Regions from separate parts of the Kitasatospora sp. NBC_01300 genome, predicted to be linked through region 2. Evidence: riboswitches for the same ligand, from Rfam matches in the RefSeq annotation. Region 2 holds a riboswitch; each other region holds the start of a gene.
What was found. A riboswitch is a leader RNA that binds a small molecule or an ion and turns the genes downstream of it on or off. The one in region 2 is predicted to bind cyclic di-AMP.
Positions count from the first base shown of each region.

Region 1: linked by a shared signal. The riboswitch ahead of OG556_RS09190 (NlpC/P60 family protein) and the one ahead of OG556_RS29155 (peptidoglycan DD-metalloendopeptidase family protein) in region 2 are both predicted to bind cyclic di-AMP.
Region 3: linked by a shared signal. The riboswitch ahead of OG556_RS27670 (hypothetical protein) and the one ahead of OG556_RS29155 (peptidoglycan DD-metalloendopeptidase family protein) in region 2 are both predicted to bind cyclic di-AMP.

Region 1 covers NZ_CP108408.1:2,057,939-2,060,174, reverse strand. Annotated here, with positions in the region: gene OG556_RS09195 (NlpC/P60 family protein) at 1-518, shown strand, start outside; cyclic di-AMP (ydaO/yuaA leader) riboswitch at 856-1,005, shown strand; gene OG556_RS09190 (NlpC/P60 family protein) at 1,016-2,161, shown strand.
Region 2 covers NZ_CP108408.1:6,671,392-6,673,627, reverse strand. Annotated here, with positions in the region: gene OG556_RS29155 (peptidoglycan DD-metalloendopeptidase family protein) at 284-1,243, opposite strand; cyclic di-AMP (ydaO/yuaA leader) riboswitch at 1,246-1,428, opposite strand; gene OG556_RS29150 (MFS transporter) at 1,741-2,236, shown strand, end outside.
Region 3 covers NZ_CP108408.1:6,314,531-6,316,766, forward strand. Annotated here, with positions in the region: gene OG556_RS27665 (esterase/lipase family protein) at 1-597, shown strand, start outside; cyclic di-AMP (ydaO/yuaA leader) riboswitch at 840-1,006, shown strand; gene OG556_RS27670 (hypothetical protein) at 1,009-2,236, shown strand, end outside.

The sequences.
Region 1 (2,236 bases), 4.6 Mb from region 2:
AGGACCTGAACCAGGCCAAGACGGACGTCAACCAGAAGCTGAAGGCCGCGCAGGACCTGCTGAACTCGCTCAGCGCCTCCGACCGCGCCGCGCTGCGGGCTCAGCAGCAGCAGGACGACCGCGCCTCGCGCGGCAGCGACCGTGCCGACCTCGGCAGCCTCCCGCAGGCCGGCGGCTACGCGGGCGTGGCCGTCGCCAAGGCGATGAGCAAGCAGGGCTCGCCGTACGTGTGGGGCGCCACCGGCTCGACCACCTTCGACTGCTCGGGCCTGATGGTCTGGGCGTACGGCCAGGCCGGCGTCTCGCTGCCGCGCACCTCGCAGGAGCAGGGCAACGTCGGCACCAGGGTCTCGCTGGACCAGGCCCAGCCGGGCGACCTGGTCATCTACGGCCCCGACCGGCACCACGTCGGGATGTACATCGGCAACGGCATGGTGGTCCACGCGCCGCACACCGGTGACGTGGTGAAGGTGATGAAGGCCGACGCGATGCCGATCAACACGATCCGCCGGGTCTGACGTCCCGACACGCCCGAAGGGCCCGTCCGGGCCTGTGATCCACGCCACCCTCGGACCGGGGGTGGCGTTCGGGTTTTGTCCGCAGCATGACGCCCCGATGAAGAGTGATCAGCTTTACGTACGGCGGTGATCACTATGTGTCATATTCACAAAAGAACTTTGGTCTTCTTCCGTCTTTTTTCTGACAAGGATTTGAACGGATCACGGTTCAGTTACTAGGGTCGTGCCCCGAACCACCGCACTCCCGATCGCCCAGCCAGGGTGGCGGCGGTGGTTTCCGTCGAGTTCGTGACGCAGCGGGGCGGGCCCAGTGCCTGCCCGACGGGGAGCCCAGCAGTCGGGGGTGCTGTCGAACGGAGCCGGGGAACCACGTTCCTCCGGGGTGAATCGGCGCCAGGTCGGCCGGTGGAACGGCCGTGAGGCGTCGTAGGGCACGCTTCCGGCCCGAACCCGTCAGCTCACCCGGTAGACGGCGTAGGAAGAAGGAGTCCGCCTTCGTGGCGTCCCATCGTCGTCCCAAGCCCGCCAGTCGCACCCGAGTCTCGATCATGACCGGCTTCGCCGCGGCGGCCGTCGCGCTGTCCGCGCAGTCCGGCGCCCACGCCGACCCGCAGCCGACCAAGGACCAGGTCAAGGAGCAGGTCGACCAGCTCAACGACCAGGCCGAGGTCGCGACCGAGAAGCTCAACGCCGCCCAGGAGAAGCAGCAGCAGCTGCAGAAGCAGGTCACCGACCTGCAGGACCAGGTGGCGCGGCAGCAGGGGCAGGTGACCGACCTGCAGGGCGGCCTGGCCGAGATCGCCGGCGAGCAGTACCGCAACGGCGGCATATCCCAGACCGTCCAGCTGATGTTCTCCGCCAGCCCGGACACCTTCCTGAGCCAGGCCGACACGCTGAACCAGGCCGGCGGCACCCAGAAGGGCCAGCTCAAGCAGCTCCAGGACGAGCAGCGCAAGCTCGACCAGGTGCGCTCCGAGGCCCAGGGCAAGCTCGCCGAGATGGAGACCACCACCCAGCAGCTGAAGAGCGCCAAGGACGAGGTCCAGGGCAAGCTCAAGGCCGCGCAGGACCTCTTCAACACCCTGTCCGAGCAGGAGCGCCAGGCGATTCGCGCGGCCGAGGAGAAGGCCGCCGCCGACGCCAAGGCGAAGGCCGACGCCGCCGCCAAGGCCGCCCAGCAGCAGCAGGCGGCCCAGCAGGCCGCCGACCGCTCCTCCCGCGACAACAACCGCAACGACCTGAGCGCGTCGCAGGCCCCCGCCGCGCCGGTCAGCAAGCCGAGCGCCGGCAGCTCGCGCGGTGCCGCGGCGCTGTCCATCGCCGCCTCCAAGATCGGCAGCCCGTACGTCTACGGCGCCTCCGGCCCCGGCTCCTTCGACTGCTCGGGCCTGATGGTCTGGGCGTTCAACCAGGTCGACGTCTCGCTGCCGCGCACCTCGCAGGAGCAGGCCCACGCCGGTACCCGGATCGGGAGCGACCTCTCCCAGGCCCAGCCCGGCGACCTCCTGATCTTCTACGGGGACGCCCACCACGTCGGCATCTACGCGGGCAACGGCCAGGTGCTGCACGCGCCGAAGCCGGGCGCGTCGGTCCGCTACGAGGCCGTCAGCAACATGCCGCTGACCTCCATCGTGCGGGTCTGATCCCAGCGCAGGTCCTCCCAGGCCCGGCCTTCCACCACGGAAGGCCGGGCCTGCGGCTTTTCCGGCGACTCGGAC
Region 2 (2,236 bases):
CCCACCAGCCCATCGACTTGACGCATCGTCAACTCGCCCGGAGAGCACCCGCCGAGGCCCGGAAACGACAGCGGCCGGCCCGGCTCACGAGAGAAGTCTCGCGAGCCGGGCCGGCCTGGGCGTGTCCCGCGCCCATGTCCACTGCTGCGGCGATCACCCGGTCGAGCGGTCACCCGACATGACCATCCCGGGCGGTCGATTCGCCCCGTAGCAGCGGTGGTTCCTCATCCGACACATCCGGCACATCCGGCAGATCTGTCAGATCCGGTGCATCCGGTACGGGTCAGAGCGCGACGCCGTGGGCCCGCAGGTAGGCGACCGGGTTGATGTCCGAGCCGTACTCCGAGCCGTTGCGGATCTCGAAGTGCAGGTGCGGGCCGGTCACGTTGCCGGTCGCGCCGGAGAGGCCGATCTGCTGTCCGGCCTTGACGGTCTGACCGATCTTCACACCGATCGAGGACAGGTGCGCGTACTCGGCGTAGTGGCCGTCGGCGAGCTTGATCTCGACCTCGTTGCCGTAGGCGCCGCCGTTGCCGGCCTTCACCACGACGCCGTTGCCGACGGCGCGCAGCGGGGTGCCGGTGGAGGCGACGAAGTCCTGGCCGGTGTGGTGGCCGGAGGCCCACATCGAGCCGGCCACGCCGTAGGCGGTGCCCAGCTTCGGGTTGGCCAGCGGGGCGACGAAGGTCGAGGCGGCGGCGACCGGCACGGCGGCGACCGCGGTGGTCGGAGCGGCGGTCTGCAACTGGGTCTGGAGCTGCGCGGACGGCTTGGCCGCCTCGGTCTGGACCTCCAGCTGGGCCTGCGGCTTGGCGGCGGTGGTGGCCGGCGCGGCGTCCTGGGCGGACGGCTGGGCGGGCTTCGCCGGGGCGGCGGGCTTGGCCGGGGCGGCCTGGCCGGCGACCACGAGCTTCTGGCCGGGGAAGATCAGGTCCGGGTTGCCGCCGACGACCTCACGGTTGTGGTCGTACAGCGCCTGCCAGCCGCCGTCGACGTGCTGGGCGTCGGCGATCTTGGACAGGGTGTCGCCGCTGACGACGCGGTAGCTCTCCTGCGAGGAGGCCTGGGCCCGGTCGGCGGGAGCGGCGGCCGGGGCGGCGGTGACCGCGGCGGCCGGCGCGGGGTGCGCCTGGGCGCTCATCGCAGTGACGAGCGGCAGGGCGAAGGAGACACCGGTGACGGCGGTGGCGATCCCGATGCGGGCGGCGCGGGGCAGGGCGATACGACGAGCCTGTGCAGGCATGGAATTTTCCTCTCCGACGCCTGCGAGGTGAGCTGTCGGGTTCGGGCTGGAGTTGCCCGGCCGCACATGCGGCTTCACCCCTAGCCGGCCCTGGATCCGGGTACGCGAAAGCGTGCCGTTTCCGGTCCGGCGACTTACCTGTGGGTCCCCCGCTCCTGCCGTACAGAGTTCGGTGCGAGCCACCGGGCAGCGGCAGGATTCGGCGTTCCACCCGGTGGATCCGTCCGGACTGGCCGGGCGGTCGCTGAACTAAAACCCATCCGTTCGGGTGAAGCAATGTCGATCACTTGAACCGGAAACAACCCCCCGAGCTGCGGTGACCCTCCGAATGATCGGCTGCACCGTACGTGCACAATCCATTCACCGGGCGCCACTGATCCACGACACAGCGCCGATTCCGACGCCGCTGCGCACCCGCCCGCTCACACACCGCGCACCCACCGACACACCCCCCGGTGACCCTTGTCACGTACGCCCCACGGGCGCAGGATCGGCCCGTGGCCACCTCCGAAGCAGGAACACTGCGCCTGGGCACCTCGCGGGGACGCTGGGTCCTCCTCGCGACGGTGCTCGGCTCCAGCATGGCGATGCTCGACGGCACCGTGGTGAACGTCGCGCTGCCCCGCATCGGCACCGATCTCGGCGCCTCCCTCGCGTCCCTGCAGTGGACGCTCAACGCCTACCTGCTCACCCTGGCCGGGCTGATCCTGCTGGGCGGCGCGCTCGGCGACCGGTACGGCCGGCGCCGGGTCTTCCTGATCGGCGTGCTCTGGTTCGCCGCCGCCTCCGCGGCCTGCGCGGCCGCCCCCACCATCCACGTGCTGATCGCCGCCCGCGCCGTCCAGGGCATCGGCGGGGCGCTGCTCACCCCCGGTTCGCTCGCCATGCTGCACGCCGTCTTCCACCCGGACGACCGCTCGGCTGCGGTCGGCCTGTGGTCGGGCCTCGGCGGGGTGTCGGCCGCGGTCGGCCCCTTCCTCGGCGGCTGGCTGG
Region 3 (2,236 bases), 360 kb from region 2:
CGCCTGATCACCCTCGGGGGCCCGAACGGCGGGCTCGACTACGTGTACGCGCACGGCTGGTCGTTCGACCTCGCGAGCTGGCCGGCCTGCGGCGGCACCGCCAACGCGCCGTCCCCGCACCTCTACATGACCTGCTACGGCACGTACACGGCGCAGCCCTGCCTCGGCGTGCTGCCCACCGGCGGCTACGACTGCTACCCGGGCCAGCGCCAGCTGCTCGCCCGCTGGGACGGCCGGTACGGGGTGGACGGCAGCGCCCAGGACTGGTGGACCACCTACTACGGCGGCCAGGGCTTCTACACCTCGGGCCAGGGCATCCAGGCGGCGATCGACGCCGGTTCGCTGATCGCGCCGCTGCAACAGGCGGGCGTCCCCGCGTCGGTGCGCACCTACCTGCTCGCGGGCGGGTCCGCCGACATCCCGGGCGTGCTCAACGAGAACCGGGGGCCCAGTGACGGCATCGTGTTCACCGCGAGCGCCCTGGACACCACCGGCATCGCGACGATCGGCGGCACCCGGCTGCTCACCGGCCTCAACCACCTGGAACTCGCCTGGGCGCCGGAGGCCGAGAGCCAGGTCGACAACTGGCTCGCTTGACCCGTGGACCCGTGGACCCGTGGACCCGCGGCCCGTCGATTCGTCGTTCGGCAGCTCAACGGCTCCGCTGATCCGTCCCAACTGATCCACCACGCAGCGTCGTTGATCGACACCACTGTGACCTGTGCGACAACCGGCCCTGGCAGGTTGTCCGTTCACGCACGGCCTGCCTAGCCTGCAACCGTCGTCCGCCCTCGCGGACCCCCGCCGTCGGGACGCCGAGTCCTGTCCACCCGTCGGTCGGCAACCGAGCACCACAGCGGACGGGAGCGGGGGAACCAAGGTCAGCGCCCGGCCCGTACGCTCCCGCGTGCGGGCCGTGGCTAGGGGTGAAGCCGCTCCCACCGGCGGCCGGGCTGCCTCAGCCCGAATCCGACAGCTCACCTCGCAGGCGTCGCAGAGGACACCGCCATGCACCAGCCTGCCCGGCGCCGCGCGCCGCGCCACGCCCGCCCCTCCCACCGGGGCCGCAACGCCGCCCTCGCCGTCACCGGAGCGCTCGCCGTCACCGGCGCCGGACTGCTCGGCCTGCCGGCCGTCTCCGGCGCCCAGGCCGCCACCACCCCGACCGTCACCCAGGACCGGCTCGCCCCGGCGACCATGGTCGCCAACCAGGCCGCCACCGCCTCGCTGACCCTCCACTCCTCGGCCTGCTTCACCGCGAAGACCGTCGGCGTGGGCGTCCGGAACGCGGCCGGTGCGAACCTCGACTTCCCGGGCAACGCCTCCAACGTGCAGATCTGCCCGAGCGGCCTGTCCTTCACCAGCGGCGCACGCGCCCTGCCGGCCGGGACGTACACCCAGTTCGGCTTCTGGCAGGACCTCGGCGGGGCCTGGCACAACCTGGCCTCGCAGCAGCTGGTGGTCTCCAGCGCCCCGGCGCCGACCCCGACCCCGACGCCCACCACGAAGCCGACTCCCGCCCCGACCCCGACCCCGACGGCGACCCCGACCCCGACGGCGACCCCCACCCCGACGGCGACCCCCACCGCGACGGCGACCCCCACCGCGAAGCCGACCCCGACGAGCAGCCCGAGCCCGAGCAGCCCGAGCAGCCCGAGCGCCACCGCCGGCCCGTCGGCCGGCACCCCCGCCTCCCCGGTCGCCGGCAAGTCGCTGACCTGGTCCGACGAGTTCAACAGCTCGATCAGCTGGGGCTCGCGCTGGGTCGGCGACAAGAGCACCGCCTACAAGTACGGCAACCACAACCCGGACGACAACAAGCTCGACCTGCTGAACAAGAACAACGTCAGCGTCGCGAACGGGGTCGCCACCTTCACCGCCGCGCCCGGCACCACCACGCTGGAGAACGGCAAGCAGGCCTGGAACACCGGCTTCCTGACCACCGAGGGCTCCAGCGAGGGCTTCCAGGTCAGGACCGGCGACTACGCCGAGACCCGGGTCAAGCTGCCGTCCGGCTCCGGCGCCTGGCCGGCCTTCTGGACCTGGAAGAACGGCAACGGGGAGGTCGACTCCTTCGAGTACCACCCCGACAACCCGAACCTGCTGGAGCTGACCAACCACGTCAACCCCGGCAACCCCAAGTACTACACCGACGCCGGCGCCGTCGCGAAGGACCAGTGGGTGACCATCGGCACCTACTACGGCGCCACCTCGGTCGACTGGTATGTCAACGGCG